3 regions of the Yersinia sp. KBS0713 genome follow, and region 3 is predicted to be linked to each of the others. Evidence: riboswitches for the same ligand, from Rfam matches in the RefSeq annotation. Region 3 holds a riboswitch; each other region holds the start of a gene.

Region 1 (3,971 bases), 940 kb from region 3:
TCAGACACCCCACGGCCGCTAACCCACTGCCTGCCATAGAGATCTCCTGGCGCGAAAATGAGAAAGAGATTGGTAGCTATCAGTTTAGTCTGATCAACGATGAAGCTGGCAAGCCTAAGCTGTCACTGTGTATCCGCCCCCGCAAAGGCGCGGAGAGTTATCTGCTTAACCGCTTTGATGCTCATCATCTGCAACGTGCCATCGCAATGTTTACCATGACCCAGCGCCATTTGTTACCGTAAACCGCAGCCAGCAAGCTTATCCCGATGAGCTGACTCAAGTCAGTGATTCGGGTAAATGAGCGCCGCTAACACCCCAGTGTTTTCAAGGACGAAGAATATCCCCCCAAAGTCATTGGCGTTGTAGGTAGGCAGCAAGCAAGCTTATCCCGATGAGCTTACACCAGTAAGTGATTCGGGTAAGCGAGCGCCGCTAACACCCCTGTGGTTTCAAGGAAAAAAAAGCCATCCCCAAAGTCATTGGAGCCACAGGTAGGCAGCCAGCGAAAGCATCCCGATGAGCTGACTCAAGTCAGTGATTCGGGTAAATGAGCGCAGCTAACACCCCTGTGGTTTCAAGGAAAAAAGCCATCCCCAAAGTCATTGGAGCCACAGGTAGGCAGCCAGCGAAAGCATCCCGATGAGCTGACTCAAGTCAGTGATTCGGGTAAATGAGCGCAGCTAACACCCCTGTGGTTTCAAGGACGAAGGGGATTACCACCATAAATGGAAATGATGCACCGGCCCAACCCCCCGCCCCACCTCAAGAGTATCGGCTTGCTCCAATGCCCTCTGGAGATAGCCTTTGGCCGCATTGACTGTATCCCCCCAGTTGGCGTGCCGTGGTCGCAACGCCGCTAGTGCTGCTGATAAGGTGCAACCGGTGCCGTGGGTATGGCGAGTGCTGACTCTGCGGGTGACAAAACGCTGCTCCCCTTGCGCGGTAAACAGCCAGTCCGGGCTATCTTCGCCACTTAAGTGACCCCCTTTCATCAGCACCCCCTGACAGCCTAGCGCCAACAGCGCCCGCCCCTGCTCACGCATCTCTTGTTCATCGCGGGCAGATTGGCAATTGAGTAACGCCGCGGCTTCCGGCAAGTTCGGCGTAATCAGGTCTACCTGTGGCAGCAGTAGCTGGCGCAGAGCCGCCACTGCCTCCGGTGCCAACAGCGGATCACCACTTTTCGCCACCATCACGGTATCCAGCACCACAAATGCAATTGGATAGCGGCGCAGTTGCGCGGCGACCACCTCAATAATGTCGGCATTGGCCAGCATACCTATTTTGGCACTATCGATGCGCACATCACTCAGCACTGAATCCAGTTGCGCGGCGACAAAAGCGGGTTCGATGGGATAGAGCGACTGCACGCCGGTGGTGTTTTGCGCCACCAGCGCGGTGATAACCGTGGTGCCGTAAGCTTGCAGAGCAGAGAAGGTTTTCAGGTCAGCTTGAATACCCGCGCCACCACTGGGGTCAGTTCCGGCAATGGTGAGTGCATTAATACGCTTCATGAATACATCCCAACACTCACATTCGTAAGCGATCGGGCGAATAGCGCGGGATTCACAGTGACAACTGAAGAAAAAGCGGCAGGTTGAACGTACATATTCCTCCTAACCGGCGGTCAAGAAGGCGGAACCCTGCGGTGCCGAGACTTCCCTACGCTGGTATAATCCAGATCAGGTAATACGGGTATATCTCAGCCAAACCACTTTTGTGGCGGGCACCCCGAGTCAGAATTGTTATTATCATCGGCAGGTGATAGAAGGTCAACGATGCATTCGCAAAACAAATAATCAAGAGAACAAAAATACGCTGTACTGGAGAGATAACTGAAGAATGAGTATTGAGATTCGTCTGTATCAGGAGAGTGACCGCCCCTTTCTGCGCACTTTGTATCTGGCATCACGCCGTGACGCCTTTAGCTGGCGGGATGGCGAGTGTTTTCACCTGGAAGATTTTGACCGTGCCACTCTCGGAGAGACCATTTTGGTGGCCATCGATGGTGATCAACACTTGGGTTTTGCCTCAATTTTTATCGAGGAGAGCTTCCTGCATAATCTGTTTGTTGATCCTGCGGCGCAATATCTCGGGGCGGGAAAAGCACTATTACTGGCAGCACATGCACTATTTACCCGCCATGGCTCACTGAAATGCCTGGAAAAAAACCAACGGGCGCTGACGTTTTATCAAAAACAGGGGTGGGTGGCGATTGCTACCGGCAAGAGCATTGACGGCGACTATATTTTGATGCATTGGCATAATGAAAAAATTAAATAAGAGAGGGAGCATCAGGCGCTCCCTCAAATGACTAAATAGGGGCTGATGCCTTACTCCCCGCGCAGCGTTTTGACATCATCCACTTTGATATTCAGTGTTGGCTAGAGTCCATCACGATCGGCAACCTTATAAAGCTTATCTCTTGGCTTGAGATTTTTTAGTTTTGTATCAGTGAGCATGTCAGTGTCTCTTGCTAAGTAATACCGTCAAAAATACCGTCAGAAATTTGAGTCTTCCCTCAATCTTTATCCATCGTCAAAAAGAGAAAACCCCCTGCCAAGGCAGAGGGTTTAAGGGTTTGGCTATCGTGGTCAATACTCTTCAAAAGGCAGTAGGCTATTCCCACTCAATGGTTGCTGGTGGTTTACCACTGATATCGTAAACCACGCGCGAGATACCATTCACTTCATTAATGATACGATTTGAGACGCGCCCCAGGAACTCATATGGCAGATGCGCCCAGTGTGCGGTCATGAAGTCGATGGTTTCAACCGCACGCAGTGAAACAACCCAATCATATTTGCGACCATCGCCCATCACGCCAACCGAACGAACAGGCAGGAACACGGTAAAGGCCTGGCTGACTTTATTGTAGAGATCCGCTTTGTGTAGCTCTTCGATAAAGATAGCATCGGCGCGGCGCAGTAAATCGCAATACTCTTTTTTCACTTCGCCAAGCACGCGGACACCTAAACCAGGGCCAGGGAATGGATGGCGGTACAGCATGTCATATGGCAGGCCCAACTCCAGACCAATTTTGCGCACTTCATCTTTAAACAGCTCTTTCAGTGGCTCTACCAACCCAAGTTTCATCTCTTTCGGCAAGCCGCCCACATTGTGGTGAGATTTAATCACATGCGCTTTGCCGGTAGCAGATGCAGCAGATTCAATCACATCTGGATAGATAGTCCCCTGCGCCAACCACTTAACTTGCTCTTGTTTGCAGGCTTCTTCGTCGAAAAGCTCAACAAATACGCGACCAATGATTTTACGTTTGGCTTCTGGTTCGTCCACTCCCGCCAGTGCCGAGAGGAAACGATCTTCTGCGGCCACATGGACAATATTCAGGCCGAATTTATCGCCGAACATCTCCAGCACCTGATCCGCTTCGTTCAAACGCAACAGGCCGTTATCAACAAACACACAGGTCAGGCGTTTGCCAATGGCACGATGCAATAGCATTGCGGTCACTGATGAGTCAACACCGCCGGACAGGCCGAGGATCACGTGGTCCTCACCGATTTGCTCACGCAGGCGGACAATGGCGTCTTCGATGATAGTAGCAGGTGTCCATAGCGCTTCGCAGGCGCAGATGTCCAGAACAAAGCGCTCCAGCAGACGTTGGCCTTGCTTGGTGTGGGTCACTTCTGGGTGGAACTGCACGCCATAAAAACGTTTTTCTTCATTGGCCATAATGGCAAATGGGCAGGTGTCGGTGCTGGCAACAGTGACAAAATCAGAGGGGATAGCGGTGACTTTATCGCCATGGCTCATCCACACATCCAGCACTGCTTCACCGGCTGGATTGATGGCATCTTTGATATCACGGATCAGTGCGCTATCAGTTTTAATCTCAACCTGCGCGTAACCAAATTCGCGCTGATTTGAACCTTCAACTTTGCCGCCCAGCTGCATTGCCATGGTCTGCATGCCGTAGCACACACCTAGCACAGGTACACCTGCGGTGA
Region 2 (3,971 bases), 1.1 Mb from region 3:
AGGAAAGAAAAATTGATGAAATTTGCCGTGGAGTTCCTCTTTTATGTCCGCCTCACGTTTGCAACAGCAATTTATTCGCCTCTGGCAACGGTTTAATGGTCAGCCAACGGAAACCACCTTACAGGAGCTGGCCGAGGTGCTCTGCTGCTCACGTCGCCATGTCCGATCCTTGCTGGGCAGTATGCAGCATGAGGGCTGGCTGAGTTGGCAAGCGGAAGCGGGGCGTGGTAAGCGCTCACAATTGACCTTCCTCTACTCCGGGCTGGCACTGCAACAGCAGCGGGCCGACGAGTTGCTGGAGCAGGACAATATTGATCAGCTGGTGCAGTTGGTGGGGGATAAAAAAGCGGTACGCCAAATGCTGCTATCCCAGTTGGGGCGCAGTTTCCGTCAGGGAAAACATATTTTGCGCGTGCTCTATTATCGCCCGCTCCCCAATCTACTCCCGGGCACCGCCCTGCGCCGCTCAGAAACCCACATGGTTCGGCAGATTTTTAATGGCCTGACGCGAATAAATGAGGAAAATGGGGAACTCGAGCCAGATTTGTCTCACCACTGGCAAGCCATCAGCCCACTGCATTGGCGCTTTTATTTACGCCCCGCCATCCATTTCCATCATGGCCGTGAACTGGCAATGGAGGATGTCATCACCAGCCTGACCCGTCTGATCCCACAACCGCTGTTCTCGCATATCACGGCGGTGCGCTCGCCGACCCCCTATGTCATTGATGTGCATCTCAACAGCCCGGATCACTGGTTACCCTGGCTGTTGGGCAGTGTACACGCCATGATTTTGCCGCAGGAGTGGGAAAGTCAGCCCGACTTCCCGCGCCACCCTATCGGCACTGGCCCCTATTCAGTGATCCGCAATCATCGTAGCCAATTGAAAATTCAGGCGTTTGATAACTATTTTGGGTTCCGCGCATTGATTGATGAGGTGAATATCTGGGTACTACCGGAGCTGTCCGAGGAGCTGGTCTACTCCGGTGTGCAACTACAAGCGGATGACACCAGTAAAAATGAGCTGGAGAGTCGGTTGGAGGAGGGCTGCTACTTTTTACTGTTTGATCAGCGCTCCCGCCAAACCAGTCATCCCGAGATCCGCCGCTGGCTCTGTAGGCTTCTCACCCCTGTCGCCCTACTCAGCCATGCAGACCCCTTTTATCAGCGCTACTGGTCACCGGCTTACGGCATGTTGCCGCGCTGGCACCACAACCGGCTAACCACACTGGAACCCAAGCCGGAGGGGTTGAGCGAACTGACGCTCACCTTTTACAGCGAGCACTCCGAGTTTGATGCCATCAGCCAGACACTGACCACCCTGCTGGCCGCCCATGGCGTCAAGCTGGTGATTCAGGCGGTGGATTATGTCAGTTGGTATCAAGGCGACGCGCAGAGCGATATCTGGCTCGGCAGCGCCAACTTCTACCTGCCGCTGGAGTTCTCTCTATTTGCCACCCTGTATGAGCTACCGCTGCTGCAACACTGCCTCGACGATGAGCTGCATCACGACGTGGGATCATGGCGCAATAATAGCCTGCCGATGGCGGACTGGAGCCAACGATTAGTCAGCCAAAATCAATTCCACCCGCTGTTCCATCACTGGCTAGAATTATATGGGCAGCACAGTATGCGCGGCGTGCGCATGAACACCCTCGGCTGGTTTGACTTCAAATCAGCCTGGTTTACCCCACCTGAGGTATAAACGCCCTTTCACCCGCCCGAATTAATCACTACAATAGCGCCGTCTCAACGGGGTGCTAACTGGCAGTAAAACCGCCAGTTAGCTGAGAGCAAACCCGTCGAACCTGATCCGGTTAACACCGGCGGAGGGATTTGAGAAAAATAACGTCTTATCATCATGATAGTGACGTTATTGACCGCCTCAGATACCTTTGCCACCTTTATTCTTAAGGAGTGCAAAGTGTTTAAACGTATAATTCCCTGCTTGTTTTTGCTGTCTGCTGCCGCTGTTGCTGCCGATAAACCCACCCTGACGGTTTACACCTATGACTCCTTTGCTGCCGACTGGGGGCCAGGGCCGGCGATTAAAAAAGCCTTTGAAGCCGAATGTGATTGTCAGCTTAAATTTGTGGCGCTGGAAGATGGAGTTTCACTGCTGAATCGCCTGCGGATGGAGGGTAAAAACAGCCAGGCCGATGTTATTTTAGGCTTAGATAACAATCTGGTACAGGCGGCGGAGCAAACCGGCTTATTCGCGCCAAGTCAGGTGGATACCAGCACGCTGACACTGCCTGAGCCGTGGCAGAACAGAACCTTTGTCCCTTACGACTACGGCTACTTTGCCTTTGTGTATGACAAAAACAAACTGAAAAACCCACCGAAGAGCCTGCAAGAGTTGGTCAGCAGCAAAGCGCCGTGGAAGGTTATCTACCAAGATCCCCGCACCAGTACACCGGGCCTTGGCTTAATGCTGTGGATGCAAAAAGTGTATGGCGATAAAGCCCCGCAGGCGTGGCAAGAGCTGGCGAAAAAAACCGTCACGGTCACCAAAGGCTGGAGCGAAGCTTACGGTCTGTTCCTGAAAGGGGAAGGGGATCTGGTGCTGAGCTACACCACTTCGCCGGCTTACCATCTGATTGAAGAGCAGAAAAGCAACTACGCCGCCGCCGATTTCAGCGAAGGCCACTACCTGCAAGTGGAAGTCGCGGGTCAAGTGGCGTCCAGCAAACAGCCGGAGCTGGCACAGCGCTTTATGAAATTTATCGTCACCCCCGCCTTCCAAAACCATATTCCCACCGGCAACTGGATGTATCCGGTGATCAAAATGGATCTTCCGGCAGGGTTTGAAACGCTAACTGTGCCGCAAAAAGCATTGCAGTTTGATGCCAAAGAGGTAGCCGATAACCGTGGTAAATGGATTCAGGCATGGCAATCCGCCGTCAGCCGCTAATCCCGCCATGGTTGTGGCCGGGGCTGCTTGCCGCCGCGCTGATAGTCGGTGTCGCCTTATTGGCGTTCACCGCTATTTGGCGACATGCACCCGCGGCAGAGTGGCAAAATCTCTGGCATGACAGCTATCTGTGGCATGTGATCCGCTTTACCTTCTGGCAGGCGTTTCTCTCCGCGCTGCTGTCGGTGACACCCGCCATTTTTCTAGCCCGCGCCCTCTATCGCCGCCGCTTTCCAGGCCGTCAACTGATGCTACGTTTATGCGCCATGACACTGGTGCTGCCGGTGTTGGTGGCCCTGTTCGGTATCCTGACGGTCTATGGCCGCCAGGGCTGGCTGGCGGGGCTGTTTAGCTGGCTGGGGATGGATTACCGCTTCTCGCCCTATGGTTTACAAGGCATTTTGCTGGCGCATATCTTCTTTAATATGCCGCTGGCGACCCGCTTATTGCTGCAATCACTGGAGAGCATCGCCGTAGAGCAGCGCCAGCTGGCCGCGCAGTTGGGTATGAATGGCTGGCAGCATTTCCGCTGGGTCGAGTGGCCCTATCTGCGCCGCCAAATTCTGCCCACTGCCGCGCTGATTTTTATGCTCTGTTTTGCCAGCTTCGCCACCGTGCTGTCACTGGGCGGCGGGCCACAAGCTACCACCATCGAGTTAGCGATTTATCAGGCGCTTAGTTACGATTATGATCTCGGGCGCGCCGCACTATTGGCGCTAATCCAACTGGGCTGCTGCTTGGGGTTGGTGGTGCTAAGCCAGCGGCTGAACTCGGTACTGGCGGTGGGAAACACTCACGGACAGATATGGCGCAACCCGCAAGATAGCTATTGGTCGTGCATCAGCGACACTCTGCTGATTGGTGCGGCTTTGCTATTGATGGTTCCTCCTTTGCTCGCGGTCGTCATTGATGGCAGCAATCAAACGATACTCACCGTGTTGCAGCAACCCCCGCTCTGGCAAGCCTTCTTTACCTCATTGACCATCGCCATTGGGGCCGGATTACTCTGTGTCACCCTGACCATGATGCTGCTGTGGAGCAGCCGTGAGCTGAAACT
Region 3 (3,971 bases):
CCTCGCTCTGCCGGATACTTTTGCTGTGGTACAACTCACTGCCACGAGAGCGGAATTCGACCGACATCTGCGCCATACCCGCTTGTTGAATCTGGATAGGTTGCGCCGTGACGGCCGGTTGTTGTGCTGTAGCCAACTCTTGCGCTGCGGCCTCTTCTTGTGCGGCTGCATAGTCGCGCACTTCTTGCGAGATTTTCATCGAGCAGAATTTTGGCCCACACATGGAGCAGAAGTGGGCCACTTTGCCCGACTCTTGCGGCAGGGTTTCATCGTGATAGGCGCGCGCGGTTTCGGGATCAAGGGCCAGATTGAATTGATCTTCCCAGCGGAATTCAAAACGGGCTTTCGACATGGCGTTATCGCGGATCTGTGCGCCGGGGTGCCCTTTAGCCAGATCGGCGGCATGGGCGGCGATTTTGTAGGTGATTAGCCCCTGTTTTACATCATCTTTATTCGGCAGGCCCAGATGCTCTTTTGGCGTGACGTAACAGAGCATGGCGCAACCAAACCAGCCGATCATTGCCGCCCCAATGCCTGAGGTGAAGTGATCATAACCCGGTGCGATATCTGTGGTGAGTGGCCCCAGGGTATAGAAGGGGGCTTCGTGACAGTGCTCCAACTCCTCGGTCATATTGCGGTGGATCATCTGCATCGGCACATGCCCCGGGCCTTCGATCATCACCTGAACATCATATTCCCAGGCGATCTTGGTTAATTCACCCAGTGTATGCAATTCGGCAAATTGGGCTTCATCATTGGCATCCTGAATAGAACCTGGCCGCAAGCCATCGCCGAGTGATAATGAAACGTCGTAGGCGGCACAAATTTGGCAGATTTCACGGAAATGCTGATACAGGAAGTTCTCCTGATGATGGGACAAGCACCACTTCGCCATGATAGACCCACCACGAGAGACAATACCTGTTAGGCGTTTGGCGGTCATCGGCACATAGCGCAGCAACACACCGGCGTGGATAGTAAAGTAATCAACCCCTTGCTCCGCCTGCTCCAGCAAGGTGTCGCGGAACATCTCCCAGGTCAGATTTTCAGCCACGCCATTCACTTTTTCCAGCGCCTGATAGATGGGCACTGTGCCGATCGGCACCGGGCTGTTACGCAAAATCCATTCACGAGTTTCATGAATATAGCGGCCAGTAGATAAGTCCATCACGGTATCGGCTCCCCAGCGCGTGGACCACACCAGCTTTTCCACCTCCTCTTCGATGGAGGAGGTCACCGCCGAATTGCCGATGTTGGCGTTCACTTTGACCAAAAAGTTGCGACCAATAATCATTGGCTCAGCTTCGGGGTGATTAATATTGGCGGGGATGATGGCGCGGCCTGCGGCAACTTCTTGGCGCACGAATTCTGCTGTGATGTTCTCCGGCAAATTAGCGCCGAAATTCTGCCCAGGATGCTGGTGGCGCAAGACTTCGCCGCGAACTCTTTCTCGCCCCATATTTTCACGCAGGGCGATAAACTCCATTTCTGGTGTGGCAATCCCTGCACGAGCATAGTGCAGTTGGGTGACACACTTGCCCTCAATGGCTTTTTTCGGCTTCGGTAGATGCTCAAAGCGCAGATGATCCAAACCTGCGTCCGCTAAACGCTGCTGGGTAAATCCTGAACTGACCGAGGTGAGGGCCTCGGTATCCTGACGATCCGCTATCCAGCTAGCACGCAGTTTGGGCAGCCCCACATGGACGTCTAGTTTGGCGAGGGGATCACCATAGGGGCCGGAGGTGTCGTAAACCGGAATGGCCTCGTTATCTTCGTAGCGCGGATCGCTCTTGCTGCCGCTGATCAAGGTCGGGCTAAGTTGGATCTCGCGCATCGGCACCTGAATGTCAGGCCGTGAACCTTGCAGGTAGATGCGTTGGGAGTTGGGGAAAGTCACCCCCTGTAAACTATCAATAAACTGTTGGGCCTCTTCGCGCTGCTGTTTGCGCGGGCGTGATGGGTTTTTCGTGGTGGCTGACGTTGTATTATTAGACATAGCAAATTCCTACCAGTGTGGTTTATAGAGCCAATGTGGTGTATAGGGAAAATTGCTTGTCTGGAGCTTGGCGGGAGTAACGATGTTGGCCAGTGACCGGCAGACACCTGTGAAGGGGAAGACCGGGCCTGTAGCGATAAATTACTCTTGTTCCCTTCGCGGGTACTAACCCGATCAGGTTCCGCGGATCCCGAATTAACGGTCTCAGCCTGCATCTGCTTTTAAAAGCCGACGCTAGGCACTCCGACAAGAATCCTCAGTATATGAGGTTGTATTAAAACTACAAGGGCCGACCGTAAGCTATTTTCTTGCCGCACTTTGAGTTTGGGCAGTGCTCCAAATCCTCACGTACTACGTGTGTGCGCGCTGTCTGCATCCAAATTGCCTGCGACAATTATGCTTACTATTGATGTATTTGGTTAATTGGCCTGACTTTTTCTATTTTCTGGCTGAGCGGTTTGCCAGGACTCTGCTGCCCACTTAATTAACTGATCTTCTAACTGGAAACGGGCGTCGAGGGCTTCGCCGATATCGGATAACGCCTGTTGGAACTCGGTGCAGCTATCATCGTCATCGATCTCGATGTTGGTATAACGATCGTGGAATAACATGATAGTTTGGGTATTGTTTTTTAACGCAGGGTAAACTTTGGTGGTCAGCGCCATTCTTGGGCTGGACTCGCCTTCTACCTGCTTGATAATTCTGTCGTAGATGTGAAAATGACCAGCTGAGAGATAATCCACCAGGTTATGACAAAAGTTCTCCAGCGCTTTTTCATTAAGCGGGGTATGCTTTTCTTTTCGCGGCTTAATACCGATCACTGTGCAATACGAAACTAAAAGTTCTTTACGCGCATGAAGCCATTGATCAATTAATTCATTACTGCCGCCAACGCGTTGAGTCAAGCTTTCCAGTCGATTGAGCATGAACGACTCCGTGAAGTAATAATGAGTTACAAAAAAGTAACAAGCCAGATTCTAGATTGCCAGTGAAGTCGAGGTTGTGCAACAACGATATGGAACTACAACTTACAGGTAAAGAGAGTGGCTGGTGGGTAGTCAGCCATGAAAACAAACTATGGCTGCCAAAAGGGGAGTTGCCACAAGGCAATGCTGCCAATTGGTCGCTACAGGGCGCAACCGCCAGACAAATTGGTGAATGGCAGGGGCAGGCGGTTTGGCTTATTCGCCAGATCATGCCGACCGACATGGGATCAGTGCGCCAATTACTGGATGTAGATCGCGGCCTGTTCCAACTGGCTGGGCGGGGTGTGCAATTAGCGGAGTTTTATCGCTCCCACCGTTTCTGCGGCTATTGCGGCCATCAAATGCATGCCAGCCGCACCGAATGGGCTTGCCTGTGTAATCACTGCCGTGAACGTTATTATCCGCAAATCGCCCCTTGTGTGATTGTTGCCATTCGCCGTGGTGATGAAATCTTATTGGCGCAGCATGTGCGGCATCGTGGTGGGATTAATACGGTGCTGGCCGGTTTTGTCGAAGTGGGCGAAACATTGGAGCAGGCGGTGTCCCGTGAGGTTTTGGAAGAGAGCAATATTCACATTAAAAATCTGCGCTACGTGACGTCACAACCCTGGCCGTTCCCACATTCGCTCATGGTGGCCTATATGGCGGAGTATGACCACGGCGAACTGCGCCACGATCCGAAAGAGCTGCTCAATGCCGGTTGGTATCGCTACGACCAACTCCCATTACTGCCGCCGCCGGGCACTGTGGCCCGCAGGTTGATTGAAGATACGGTGGTCTTGTGCCGCAGTGAGCAGGAAAGCTGAATCTGGCATGCTACAATGCTGCCAACTAAAAGATGGCCGCCAGGTAATTAAGGGAGCTTCACCATGAATGAATTGAAAAACGATCGCTATCTGCGGGCCTTATTGCGCCAACCGGTTGATATCACACCGGTATGGATGATGCGCCAGGCGGGCCGCTACTTGCCAGAATACAAAGCTACCCGC

What was found. Region 3 has a riboswitch for thiamine pyrophosphate ahead of thiC (phosphomethylpyrimidine synthase ThiC). Riboswitches for the same ligand answer to the same signal wherever they lie in the genome.
Positions count from the first base shown of each region.
Region 1: it holds a riboswitch for thiamine pyrophosphate, as region 3 does, so the genes downstream of both, thiD (bifunctional hydroxymethylpyrimidine kinase/phosphomethylpyrimidine kinase) here and thiC (phosphomethylpyrimidine synthase ThiC) in region 3, are expected to answer to the same signal.
Region 2: it holds a riboswitch for thiamine pyrophosphate, as region 3 does, so the genes downstream of both, thiB (thiamine ABC transporter substrate binding subunit) here and thiC (phosphomethylpyrimidine synthase ThiC) in region 3, are expected to answer to the same signal.

Region 1 covers NZ_CP042173.1:1,246,810-1,250,780, reverse strand. Annotated here, with positions in the region: gene FFE93_RS05815 (hypothetical protein) at 1-242, shown strand, start outside; gene thiD (bifunctional hydroxymethylpyrimidine kinase/phosphomethylpyrimidine kinase) at 714-1,514, opposite strand; TPP riboswitch at 1,643-1,744, opposite strand; gene FFE93_RS05805 (GNAT family N-acetyltransferase) at 1,843-2,283, shown strand; gene guaA (glutamine-hydrolyzing GMP synthase) at 2,620-3,971, opposite strand, start outside.
Region 2 covers NZ_CP042173.1:3,732,080-3,736,050, forward strand. Annotated here, with positions in the region: gene sgrR (HTH-type transcriptional regulator SgrR) at 44-1,705, shown strand; TPP riboswitch at 1,744-1,853, shown strand; gene thiB (thiamine ABC transporter substrate binding subunit) at 1,925-2,914, shown strand; gene thiP (thiamine/thiamine pyrophosphate ABC transporter permease ThiP) at 2,890-3,971, shown strand, end outside.
Region 3 covers NZ_CP042173.1:310,132-314,102, forward strand. Annotated here, with positions in the region: gene thiC (phosphomethylpyrimidine synthase ThiC) at 1-1,996, opposite strand, end outside; TPP riboswitch at 2,131-2,252, opposite strand; gene FFE93_RS01450 (Rsd/AlgQ family anti-sigma factor) at 2,416-2,922, opposite strand; gene nudC (NAD(+) diphosphatase) at 3,012-3,788, shown strand; gene hemE (uroporphyrinogen decarboxylase) at 3,852-3,971, shown strand, end outside.